DNA from 4 places in the Enterococcus sp. DIV0724b genome. Region 4 is predicted to be linked to each of the others. Evidence: predicted binding sites of a transcription regulator. Region 4 holds the regulator's gene; each other region holds the start of a gene.
What was found. The regulator NrdR, encoded in region 4, represses ribonucleotide reductase genes. The targets are predictions, from matches to a motif close to ACACNATATATNGTGT.

Region 1: a site for NrdR is predicted at 1,252-1,267, ahead of pnuC (nicotinamide riboside transporter PnuC). Genes of this name have one in related genera too.
Region 2: a site for NrdR is predicted at 2,156-2,171, ahead of nrdH (glutaredoxin-like protein NrdH). Genes of this name have one in related genera too.
Region 3: a site for NrdR is predicted at 1,672-1,687, ahead of nrdD (anaerobic ribonucleoside-triphosphate reductase). Genes of this name have one in related genera too.

The regions. Positions count from the first base shown of each region.
Region 1 covers NZ_CP172890.1:978,855-982,062, forward strand. Annotated here, with positions in the region: gene gatB (Asp-tRNA(Asn)/Glu-tRNA(Gln) amidotransferase subunit GatB) at 1-22, shown strand, start outside; gene IGJ02_RS04570 (diacylglycerol kinase) at 39-1,100, shown strand; gene pnuC (nicotinamide riboside transporter PnuC) at 1,395-2,084, shown strand; gene IGJ02_RS04580 (deoxynucleoside kinase) at 2,100-2,741, shown strand; gene rlmD (23S rRNA (uracil(1939)-C(5))-methyltransferase RlmD) at 2,850-3,208, shown strand, end outside.
Region 2 covers NZ_CP172890.1:743,670-746,877, forward strand. Annotated here, with positions in the region: gene nrdE (class 1b ribonucleoside-diphosphate reductase subunit alpha) at 1-1,504, opposite strand, end outside; gene nrdI (class Ib ribonucleoside-diphosphate reductase assembly flavoprotein NrdI) at 1,485-1,862, opposite strand; gene nrdH (glutaredoxin-like protein NrdH) at 1,864-2,088, opposite strand; gene IGJ02_RS03485 (FeoA family protein) at 2,643-3,110, shown strand; gene feoB (ferrous iron transport protein B) at 3,114-3,208, shown strand, end outside.
Region 3 covers NZ_CP172890.1:857,863-861,070, reverse strand. Annotated here, with positions in the region: gene IGJ02_RS04045 (ABC transporter permease) at 1-682, opposite strand, end outside; gene IGJ02_RS04040 (ABC transporter ATP-binding protein) at 672-1,439, opposite strand; gene nrdD (anaerobic ribonucleoside-triphosphate reductase) at 1,750-3,208, shown strand, end outside.
Region 4 covers NZ_CP172890.1:1,456,761-1,459,968, forward strand. Annotated here, with positions in the region: gene IGJ02_RS06750 (glycosyltransferase) at 1-1,107, shown strand, start outside; gene nrdR (transcriptional regulator NrdR) at 1,377-1,862, shown strand; gene IGJ02_RS06760 (replication initiation and membrane attachment family protein) at 1,875-3,208, shown strand, end outside.

The sequences.
Region 1 (3,208 bases), 480 kb from region 4:
AGAAGAATTAGCAAAACGCTAGAAAGCAGCAGATGATTATGAAAAAAGCAAGAGTGATTTATAATCCAACTTCAGGTAAAGAGCTAGTCAAAAAAAATCTAGCTGATATTCTTTCCATAGTGGAAGAATGCGGATATGAAACTAGTGCTTTTGCTACAACTCCAGAAGAAAATTCCGCTAAGAACGAAGCACGCCGAGTTGCTGAATTAGGGTTTGATCTAATTGTTGCAGCCGGTGGTGATGGAACAATCAATGAAGTCGTAAATGGTATTGCTCCGTTAGAAAAGCGACCGTCTATGGCGATTATTCCAGCTGGAACAACTAATGACTATGCAAGGGCACTAAAAATTCCTAGAGACAATATTGTGAAAGCAGCAGAAGTTATCAAAAAGAATCAAACCGTCAAGATGGACATCGGTAAAGCAAAAGATAACTATTTTATCAATATTGCAGCTGGCGGTCATTTAACTGAATTGACATATGAAGTTCCTTCAGAACTTAAAAGTATTTTCGGATACCTAGCTTATTTAGCAAAAGGAGCAGAAATGTTGCCAAGGGTCAAACCAGTAAAAATGAGGATGGAATATGATGAAGGTGTTTACGAAGGGAATGCTTCGATGTTTTTCTTAGGCTTGACCAATTCAGTTGGTGGCTTTGAAAAAATTGCACCTGATGCAAAACTCGATGATGGGAAATTCTCATTGATCATCGTAAAAACCGCCAATGTATTTGAGATTTTACATTTGGCTGCATTAATGCTAAATGGCGGTAAACATATCGAAGATAATCGTTTGATCTATACAAAAACCAGTTATTTGCATGCGGAAACACTTGAACCAAATAGTCGTATGATGATCAATTTAGATGGTGAATATGGTGGTGATGCACCAATGGAATTTACGAATTTACATCAGCATATTGAAATGTTTGCCAATGCAGATGCAATTCCATCTAATGCGATTATGGGCTCTGTTTTAGATGATTATGATGAAGAGGAAGACGAGTATTTTGAAACAAGTAAAGAGTTTGTAAAAGAAGTTGAACGTCTAACTGAAGAAGATATTGATGGTGATGGAAAAATCGCTGATAAAGAAAAATAATTTAAGCAATAAAAAGTATCCAAGGCAAACTTGCCTTGGATACTTTTTGTTGCAGCGGGTCGAAGCACTTCAGTTATATATAAGTTTATAACAAATAAAAAATGAGCTAAAGATAGCAGGTATACTATATATAGATTTATACTATTAAAAAACACAATATGTTGTATAAAAAATATCTCATAATCAATAATTGAGAAGGATTCTCATTGACTTAGGACGAAAACAGGGGTAAATTTAATAGGTCGTCATCTTTGCAGAAAATGATAAATAGGGCAAGTGAGAGGGTTGTTTGATATGAGGTCAAATTTTATTATTAATGACTTTAAAGGATGGAAAAGAAAGAACTATCTTTTTTTATTTGCAATGATTTTGGTACAATTAATCGCTTTTGTTTTTAATCCATCCAGCTGGATTACACTAGTGGGTGGTTTGTCCGGGATTATTTGTGTTAACTTAATTGCCCAAGGAAAAGCTAGCAATTATATATTTGGTTTTATAAGTGCGCTGATCATCGGCTATTTTGGATTTAAAACTCGAGTATACGCAGAAGTTCTACTTCAAAGTTTTTACATTGTAATGGATATTACAGGTTTGTATACATGGTTAAAAGTCAGCGAAGATGGATCAGGTAATGTGACAGATGTAAAAACTTTAAAAGGCATTCAATGGCTCTATGTAGGATTCATTTGGCTGGGAATCGGCATTGTTGCTTATTCTATTTTAGGTTTCGTCAATGATGCACAGCAATTGCTGGATGCAGTCACATTTAGTGTGTCGGCAACAGCGATGCTATTGATGATCAAAAGATATCAGTCACAATTCGTTTTTTGGTTGTTAGGTAATTTGTTTTCTATAGTATTATGGTTTAGAGCGGGGATCCATGCTGGGGGAGATTATGCATTGTTTGTCATGTACTGCATGTATACAATCAATTCTATTTATGGCATGATCCATTGGCTAAAAATTAAAAAAAATAATTATTAATAGGTAGGGAGTTCGATGGCAGTGATCGTTTTAGCAGGTACAATTGGTGCAGGGAAATCAAGTTTAACAGAAATTATTTCAGAACATTTAAAATCAGAAGCTTTTTATGAATCAGTTGAGGATAATGAAGTATTACCCTTATTTTATGCAGATCCTAAAAAATATGCATTTTTACTACAAATTTATTTCTTAAACAAGCGATTTGATAGTATTAAACAAGCACTTTCTCATGAAAACAATGTATTGGATCGTTCGATCTATGAAGATTCTTTATTATTTCATTTAAACGCTGACTTAGGAAGAGCGAATGAGACTGAAGTAAAAGTGTATGATTCTTTATTAGAAAATATGCTGCAAGAATTGCCTTTTGCAGCGAATAAAAAGCGCCCAGATTTATTAGTGCATATTAAAATATCATTTCCTAAGATGTTGGAACGTATTCAAAGACGGGGACGAACTTATGAGCAAGTAGAACAAGATCCAGCTTTGTATGATTACTATAAAGAATTGAATAAACGCTATGAAAAATGGTTTGAGGAATACAATGAGAGCCCTAAAATCCAAATTGATGGAGATAAGTATGATTTTATCGAAAGTGAAGAAGCAAAAAAACAAGTGATTCAGCTGATTGAAAATAAACTAGCTGAAATCAATTAAATAGAAAAATTGATTTTTACTTCTTTTAGCTGTAGAAACAAACTCTCTATTGCTTTTCTAACATTTTTTCATTAGAATGAGAGAAGCGCATTAAAGAAGGAGCGACTTATGAATAATTTTCCCGTGAACAAAAATGAAACAATCGAAGTTGATATTATTGATCTGACACATGAAGGAATGGGTGTTGCCAAAGTTGATGGTTACCCGCTTTTTATAGAAAATGCCTTACCTGGTGAAAAAATCGAAATCAAAGTACTGAAAGTTGGCAAAAGTTTTGGTTATGGAAAAGTCTTGACCATCTTAAAATCAAGCGAAGACCGTGTACCAGTTAAAGACGCTAACTTTACTAAAGTTGGGATCAGTCCATTACAGCATTTAGCATACGGCGCTCAATTGACTTTTAAAACAGACCAAGTGAAAAATGTGATGCAGCGTGTAGCAAAATTACCAGATGTTCCAGTGCTGGA
Region 2 (3,208 bases), 710 kb from region 4:
CTACTAAAGTCCAGTAGTTCAATAAAGTAAAGTAAACATTGGTGAAATCTAGTGAATCTTTAGAACCATATTCCATATGATTTTTAGCAAAGAACGTATGCAGGCCCATCGCACCAAGTCCGATTGTATGACTTAATCTGTTTCCGTTTTGAATAGAAGGAACCACATCGATATCTGACGCGTCCGTAACAAATGTTAAGGCACGTGTCATAGCACGAACTGATTTACCAAAGTCAGGACTGTCCATCAAATTGACGATGTTGGTTGAACCTAAGTTACAGCTGATATCTGTACCAAGTGTTTCATATTCTTGTTTGCCATTTAAAACTGATGGTGTTTGAACTTGTAAGATTTCTGAACATAAGTTACTCATGATGATTTTGCCATAAGCTGGATTGCTTCTGTTCGCTGTATCAATGTTGATGATATATGGATAGCCGGATTCTTGTTGTAATTTAGAAATTTCATTTTCTAGATCACGGGCTTTGATTTTACGTTTGCGAATCTTAGGGTTAGCCACAAGATTATCGTATTCTTTTGTAATATCGACATAAGAGAATGGCACACCATACTCACGTTCAACACTGTATGGGCTAAATAGATACATATCTTCATTATTACGTGCTAATTCGTAAAATTTATCAGGAACCACAACGCCTAAAGATAAAGTCTTCACACGAACTTTTTCATCCGCATTTTCTTTCTTCGTTGAAAGGAACATTTCGATATCTGGATGGAAGACGTTTAGATACACTACTCCAGCACCTTGACGTTGGCCTAATTGATTAGAATAGCTAAAGCTATCTTCGAACAATTTCATGACAGGAACTACGCCGCTGGCAGCTCCTTCGTATCCTTTAATGGGTGCACCTGCCTCACGTAAGTTTGCTAATGTGATACCCACACCGCCACCGATACGTGATAACTGTAAAGCTGAGTTGATTGAACGACCAATGCTGTTCATATCATCTGTTACTTGAATCAAGAAACAAGAAACAAGCTCGCCACGGCGTTTACGTCCAGCATTCAAGAAAGAAGGTGTAGCAGGTTGATAACGTTGGTGGATCATTTCGTCGGCTAGAATTAAAGCTAATTCTTCATTGCCGTCAGCGAAATACAAGGCATTAAAAGCCACACGGTCTTCATAACTTTCTAAGTATTCAGTTCCTTCATTGTTTTTAAGCGCATATTGTGAATAAAACTTGTAAGCTGCCATAAATGATTTAAATTCAAAATGTTGTTCAGCAAGAAATGTGTATAATTGTTCAATAAAAGCCATAGAATATTTTTCAATAAATGCTGTTTCTAAATAATCATTGTCGATCAAGTAATTAATTTTTTCTTCTATAGTATTGAAGGTTCTTGTATTAGGAAGGACATTTTCTTTGAAGAAAGCTTCCAATGCTTCTTTATCCTTATGTAAAGGAATTTGTCCATCAACAGGACGATTGATCTCATTATTCAGCTTAAAATAGCTAACATCTTTAATTTCTTTTAGACTCAAGTTCATTCACTACTTTCTTAAAGGATTCCACGTCTTCGTTCGTGCCGCTAAATTCAAAAGCAAAAAGCATTGGAACGTTGTAATCACGTGCTATGTCTTTGGCTGTATATACATATAATTCTGCGAAATTGAGGTTTCCGCCTCCAGCAACGCCCTGCAGGTTTTTTCGATTACTTTTAAAATCAAGAAAATCGTTCACTACTTCAGTAATTTCTTGGTCATAAGTAGGAACGACTAGGACAAAAGGCTCATTTATCTCAAAAAAAGGATTCGCAGGCTCAATTTCGTAAGCTGCTAAATCCAATTTTTTAATGAAGCGTCTGGTTTGTCCGGTGACTGAAAAATAAACAATTTTCATTTTAGCTAGCCAATTGTTTTAATTGATCAGGACGGAATCCGACAACTGTTGTAGCATCAGAAGTGATAACCGGAACACTTTGGAAACCTTGTTCTTTTAACCAGTCGATTGCGTCTGGTTGGATATCAATATTTACTTCTTCAAATGCTATATTATTCTCGCTCAAAAAGCGTTTTGCCATTTTACATTGGATACAATTATTTTTAGAAAAGATTTTTACGTTCATTTTTAATTCCCCCTCAATTAGTTTACTTCACTAGTATAAATCTCTCACGAAAAAAGTCAACAGTTAGGCACTACATATTGTGGTTGTTTTTCACCTGAATACCAAGTTTTGTGTTTTTGAAAGAAATATGAAAACACGTATTCTCTAGATTTGAGCGACTATTGTGGCTATTTTTGTGTTTAAAAAAGAAATTTATTAAATTTTGAATTGGAAATTTTAATTCTTGGGGCACAAGATATAGTGGTCAATCGTAGTGAGGCACACTAGGAAAAGTTAACCTATGTATCTAATAAATATTTTCTTACTCTAGGTTGAAAGAACATTGATTTAAGTATCACAAACAGGTATACTTAATGAGAACGATTATCAATATCAATGACAATAATAATGAAACTTTTTCACAAATCTTTATAAGTACATTTAGCTTCTTAGGCTAGCCTTTGAGTGAAAAGATAAAATCTGTTAGTGACTAAAAACGTCACCACCATATTTTCCTATTTTTCAGTCAAGGCTAAATGAGCCTACTACGCTTTTAAAATAGGGAGGATCAGCAAATGTTGACATTAGCACAGGCAAAGTTGAATAAGGTTTATACAATTGAAGAGATTCAGGCAGAAGGTTTTGCGAAGAAGCATTTGAATAATCTTGGTCTTGTCCCAGGTGGGAAAGTTGTACTAGTGAATTATTCTAGTGAGAATGGGATTGTTTTGCTGCACAATAGCCGAATTGCCATTAATCTATCGGTGTTACAACAGATTACAATAGTAGAAAAAAATATCGATGAGGAAAATTGGTTATCTTTAGATCAATTAACAGTAGGCGAAAAAGCCCGTGTAATTGGGATTCATGGACAAGGTGCAGTTAAAAGACGTTTGATGGATATGGGGCTAACAAAAGGTGTGGATCTTCTCGTCAGAAAAATGGCGCCTTTAGGAGATCCAATCGAAATCAATCTTCGTGGATACGAACTGACGTTAAGAAAAAATGAAGCAGAATTAGTCTTGGTACAGAAAGAAGGGTAAGAAATGAAAGAACAGCATATTGCTCTGACGGGAAATCCAAATAGTGGGAAGACAACAGCATTCAATGCACTGACAGGTGCAAATCAATATGTAGGAAA
Region 3 (3,208 bases), 600 kb from region 4:
GTGTACCAAAATGAATAACATTATAGGATAAAAAATAGCCAGTACAGATAAGTATTACACCAAGGATACCTAAAAAAATCTTTGCGATAGATTGTTTGTTTGAATGGATCGTATTTTTTCCGACTGGTTTAAGCAAATTGGTTACTTGATAGCGGTAGATCAACCAACTGCTTCGAATAGAAACCATTACTAACATAAAAACAAACACTAAACTTGTTTGGATCATCGAAGGAACCGAAACAAAAAAGAGACTTTCTACTTGTAAAAACATCGCTTTTGCTAGAATCATCGAAAATAACTTAGAAAAAACAATCCCTAAGAGAATCCCAGTAACTAACGAAACTGCGCCTAAAATCAGCGTTTCTACAAAAAATAAAAAAGAAATCTGTCCTTTACGCATCCCAATTAAATGATATAAACCAATTTCTTTTCCCCTTTTTAATAAGAAGAAATGATTTGCCGCAAACATAAAGCCTAAAATCATGACTACAACCAGAATACCACCTAAGTTCATCGCACCATTGATATGAACCTCTTGTCCGACTCTGTTAGCCAGTGATCGATTATAAGTAATCGCACTAAAACAATAGTAAACAACCACGGCAAACGTCATACTGACAAAATAAACTAAATAATTAAGAAATTGTCCTTTGAAATTTTTCCAAGACAAATTAAAAATCATTGGCACGGCCACCTCCGCCAATCGTTGCCTGCATATCGATCACCCGATTAAAGAATTCTTTTCTTGAACCTTGACGAACAACTTCTGAAAAAATCACCCCATCTTTAATAAATAAGATACGATTGCAATAACTTGCTGTATACGGATCATGAGTAACCATCATGATCGTTGCATCATCTTGTAAATTCATAGTTGTCATATATTGAAGTAACTCGGCAGCTGATTTTGAATCCAGTGATCCAGTAGGTTCATCTGCAAATATAATTTTAGGTTTGGTGATCAATGCTCGTGCTGCGGCCACACGTTGTTTTTGCCCAACAGAAATCATATTAGGGTATGCAGTCAATAACTGATCGATTCCTAAAATGTTAGCAACATGAGTTAGACGTTGTTCCATTTCAACTAATGGCATTCGATCAACAGCCAACGGTAACAAGATATTATCTTTCACCGTCAATGTATCCATTAAATTAAAATTTTGAAAAATAAACCCTAACTTTTTACGACGAAAATCGCTAATTTGATGGTCCCGCATTTTCAAAATATCTTGACCATCGATTTGAACACTTCCAGTTGTTGGTAATGCGATTGTTGAAATAGTACTCAATAATGTTGATTTTCCTGCACCACTTGGACCCATGATTCCCACAAATTCACCTTGATCAACAGAAAAGGAAATATTATTTAAAACTTGTACTTTATTACTTCGATACCCATAAGATTTGCTTAAATGGTTCACTTCTAAAATTTTTTTCATCTATTTCTCTCCAGTTTAGTCATTGTCCTTATTCTACCAATATTTTGCACAACTGAACATCGTTTCCTCTTACAATTAAGTAATAATAAAAATTTTTTTAGTAATCATTTATTTTTCTAAGCAAGAATGTTGTGACAATTTACACAAACCTTTTAGGGAGTTGTTTTCACTATATTTTCATTTCTCATAAACACTATATGTAGTTATTCAAAAGGAATAAAAATTAAATTTCACACTACATATAGTTGAAAGATTCAATAGATTGTTTTATGATAAGGAAGGAATAAATCTATGAGGAGATGGGTAGCAAATGATGGAAATAAAGCAAGCCAATAATGAAGTGAGTTCTACTGATTCAACCTTGAATACGATGAAAATCGTTAAAAGAGATGGACGTTTAGTTGATTTTGATGATCGAAAAATTTATGATGCTTTGATCAAAGCTGAACAAAAAATCCGAGGTTCTTTAGACCCGCTTGCTCATGAACGGATTCAAGAAATCGTAGAAAGAATTGATCAAGAAATTTCAGATCGTTTCGCTGAAGATGTAAAGATTTATGAGATTCAAAACATTGTCGAACATATTTTACTGGCAAAAAATGAATATGAACTAGCTGAAGAATATATCAACTACCGCACCCGTCGTGATTTTGAACGCAGTAAAGCGACTGACATCAATTTTACGATCAGTAAATTAATCAATAAGGATCAGTCAGTGGTAAACGAAAATGCGAATAAGGACAGTGATGTTTTCAACACTCAACGAGACTTAACTGCTGGAATCGTAGGTAAATCGATTGGCTTAAAAATGTTACCTCCCCATGTTGCAAATGCACACCAAAAAGGTGATATCCATTATCATGACTTAGATTATCATCCATATACACCGATGACTAACTGTTGTTTGATTGATTTTAAAGGAATGCTCAACGATGGTTTTAAAATTGGTAATGCTGAAGTTGAATCCCCTAAATCGATTCAAACGGCTACAGCCCAAATTTCTCAAATTATTGCAAATGTCGCTTCTAGTCAATACGGTGGCTGTTCAGCTGACCGCGTAGATGAATTATTAGCTCCATTTGCTGAACTAAATTATCAAAAACATTTAGCTGATGCAAAAGAATGGATCGATGGATCTGAACGTCAGAAGGAATATGCAAAAGCTAAAACTCAAAAAGATATTTACGATGCAATGCAAAGTTTAGAGTATGAAATCAATACATTATTTACATCTAACGGACAAACACCGTTTACTTCTTTAGGGTTTGGATTAGGACTAAGTTGGTTTGAAAAAGAAATTCAACGAGCAATCTTACAAATCAGAATCAATGGTTTAGGTAGTGAAAAGAGAACGGCAATTTTTCCTAAATTAATATTCACTTTGAAACGCGGGGTAAACTTAAATGAAACAGATCCAAACTACGATGTAAAACAACTAGCATTAGAGTGTGCCACGAAACGAATGTACCCTGATGTTTTAAATTACGATAAATTAGTCGATTTGACTGGCAGCTTTAAGGTCCCAATGGGATGTCGTTCTTTTTTACAAGGATGGAAAGATGAACAAGGCAAGGAAATCAATGTCGGCCGTATGAACTTGGGTGTTGTCACCTTGAATCTTCCTAGAATCGCAATGGAAGCTCATGGAGATGTGGATAAGTTCTGGACTCTTTTAGCCGAGCGTCTTGAAACGATGAAAGATGCTTTAGTCTATCGCGTTGAACGCTGCAAAGAAGCAACACCTGCAAATGCGCCGATTCTTTATATGT
Region 4 (3,208 bases):
TTGATGTATACCCCCTGTATAAAAGATGTTAGAAACTATAAAGTTTCAGTTATTATTCCCAGTTTTAATGAAGATAAAAAATCTGTTGTAAAAGCAGTTATGACTTTATTAAAACAGACCTATCCAATTCATGAAATCATTTTTATTGATGATGGTAGTGATAGTGATGAAGCTTTTCTAGCAGTTAAAAATCTAAAAATAGATGAGCTGACTGGAGTGCATCGTGTTAATAAGAATGTAACATTGACTAGTTTACGTTTAGATAAGAATAGTGGGAAAAAGAAAGCGCAGGAAGTCGGCTTTATTCAAGCAACTGGGGATTTATTTCTTTTAGTTGATTCTGATGGAGAGATTACTGAAAATACGTTAGAGGAAATGGTTCGTCCATTCAGCAATTCTAAGGTAGGATCTGTTGTCGGAAAAATAGAAGTTCGTAATCTAACCGATAATTTTTGGACTAGACTGCAGGATATCATTTATTCCAATTCGTTTCAAATCGGTAGGGCATCACAGTCTCAAACCGGCAATGTAATTGTTTGTTCAGGAGCACTAAGCATGCATCGAGCTAATTTTGTAAAGCGAAATATGAGAACTTTTAGAAAAGAAACTTTTTTGGGGATTCCGTGTTCTGCTGGAGATGATCGCTTATTAACGGATATTTCGTTAGAACGCCGGTATAAAACTGTTTATCAATCAACTGCAGTTTGTTATACGGATGTGCCGAATTCATTAAAAAAATTTTTTAAACAGCAAGTTCGTTGGACTAAATCTGCTTTGATAATGACTTTATTTTCCTTTAGATATTGTTTTATTCGCCCTCTATCGATGGTCTGGCAAGTGTTAGAAACTTATTTATGGTTATATAATTTTATTGTAACGATTACTTTGCTTTGTCAACAAAAGCTTGGTATGGGCGTTGGAGTAACCTTTATAGCAGCTGTGTATTTCATCTTGGTTAGTTACTTATCAAATATTTTTTATACAAAGCGAGATTTAAAAACGTATTTAATGACGTTTGTCTATTCATTTGTTTATTCCGTTTTATTACTCGGAATTCGATGTTATTCTTTATTAACGATTTTTAAAACAGGTTGGACGACTCGTTAAACATAAAAAAAGAAGGTCGGAACAGAAGCTTGTGCTTATATTCCGATGTTATCAGAATTCTAGGTGACTGAGATATGACTCGCAGAGTTATGTCCCAGTCACTTCCGTTTTTTATTTTTATAAGGTCATTCAGACGATTTTTTTGAATTAAATGATCCATAAATTCTTTGATAAGTCATCTCAGATAGATGGCTTCTTACGTTTTTCATGTTATAATATAAACAACAAACTATAAAATCAATAGTATAAGATAAAATGAGGTGAACACTATGCGTTGTCCAAGATGTCATCATAATAATTCTCGTGTAATTGATAGTCGTCAAGCTGATGATGGCCGTGCGATTCGTCGTCGTAGAGAATGTGAAAATTGCAATTACCGTTTTACAACGTTTGAACGAATTGAAGCAGCACCGTTGTTAGTCATCAAGAAAAATGGTGATCGTGAAGAATTTAATCGAGAGAAAATTTTACGTGGGTTGATCCGTTCAGCTGAAAAACGACCTGTTGCCATGGAACAAATGGAGCAAATCGTTGATAATGTTGAAAACCGTGTACGTAGCTTAGGTGAAAATGAAATTTCAACTACATTAGTTGGAGAATATGTTATGGAAGATTTAGTCAACTTAGATGAAATTGCTTATATCCGATTTGCTAGTGTCTACCGTCAATTTAAAGATATGAGTGTTTTCTTAAAAGAACTGCAAGGCATTGTAGATAAAGCAAAATCTTCAAATTCAGATACAACAAATGAATAAGGAGGTCTTTCCTTGAAAGACAATTGGAAAGAAGTCCATCCTAAAAGTATTTTTCAAGTAGCACTATCTTATCCATTATCCAATCAAGAACAAACCATACTGACTCTGTTGTACCAACCAATTATAGGTGCTGAGGCGTTTAGTTTGTATTTGACACTTTTATCAGAAGTTGAAGAGTCAGGTCTTAGTGCCTCACTTTTTCATGCTGATTTGATTACGATGATGGACATGAGCATCAAACAAATTCAAGCAGCTAGAATGAAATTAGAAGGAATTGGTTTATTAGGAACCTTTGTCAAAAATGATTCCGAACTGGGAACGCATTTTTTATATCGGTTGAACCATCCTGAAACAGCTGAACGATTCTTTAAAGATGAAGTATTGTCACTAACCTTGTTGAATAGTGTAGGACAAAGAAAGTTAGATAAATTATTTGAGCGTTTCAAACCAAAATTTGTTAACTTAACTGGTTTTGAAGAGGTATCAGTTGGATTTAAAGATGCTTATCTATTCAAAGAAGAACAAATTATTTCTCAAAGTAAGCTGCTAAGTCAAATGGAGCAATCTTTCAATGATCCAAGACCTGCTCAAAAACCAAGTGCGGTCAATGAAAGCTTTGATTGGTCCTATTTTGTTCAAGGGATTGAAAAACTTGGGATTAAATTGCCGGATAATAGTGTTGGGTTTAAAGAAGAAGTATTTATTTTTCATAATTTATTTGGAATCACAGAATTAGATATGATTGATTTTTGTTCTAAATCCTTCGATTATTATACAAGTAAGATCGATGTAAAGGACTTTGAACGAGCAGTTTATAGAACCTATGATCCTAATAAAAAGCAAAAGACAAGTGAGTTTCAAAAAAATGATTCAGTTGATCTATCTGCCGAAGATCAGCAAACCTATCGTTATAATTCATTAAAAATGAATGGTTTTTCAACCCAAGATATTCAGATGATTATGGATAGTGAGAAAAATTTTCCATTAAATTATTTAGAAGCATTAAAAAACGAGCGTGGTGGGTATACAACTCCGCAAGAGCGTTCTTTGGTCAAGTATCTTGTCAGCAAATCTGGTCTGCCGAACAGTGTAATCAATATTTTGATTAATTATGTTTATAACATACAAAAACAACCCACATTAAAGGCTGAATATGTGAATCGAATTGCCAATGAGTGGGCGCAAAGTGGTATTTTTTCGCCTGAGAAAGCTATAGATCATGTACGTGAAATAGCCAAAAAAGGCAAAGAGCAAAAACAAACAAGACAGCGATACGGACAAAATAATGGACCGATTCGTCAAGAAACATTACCGGATTGGGTGGATAATCCGGTAGAAGAGCAGAA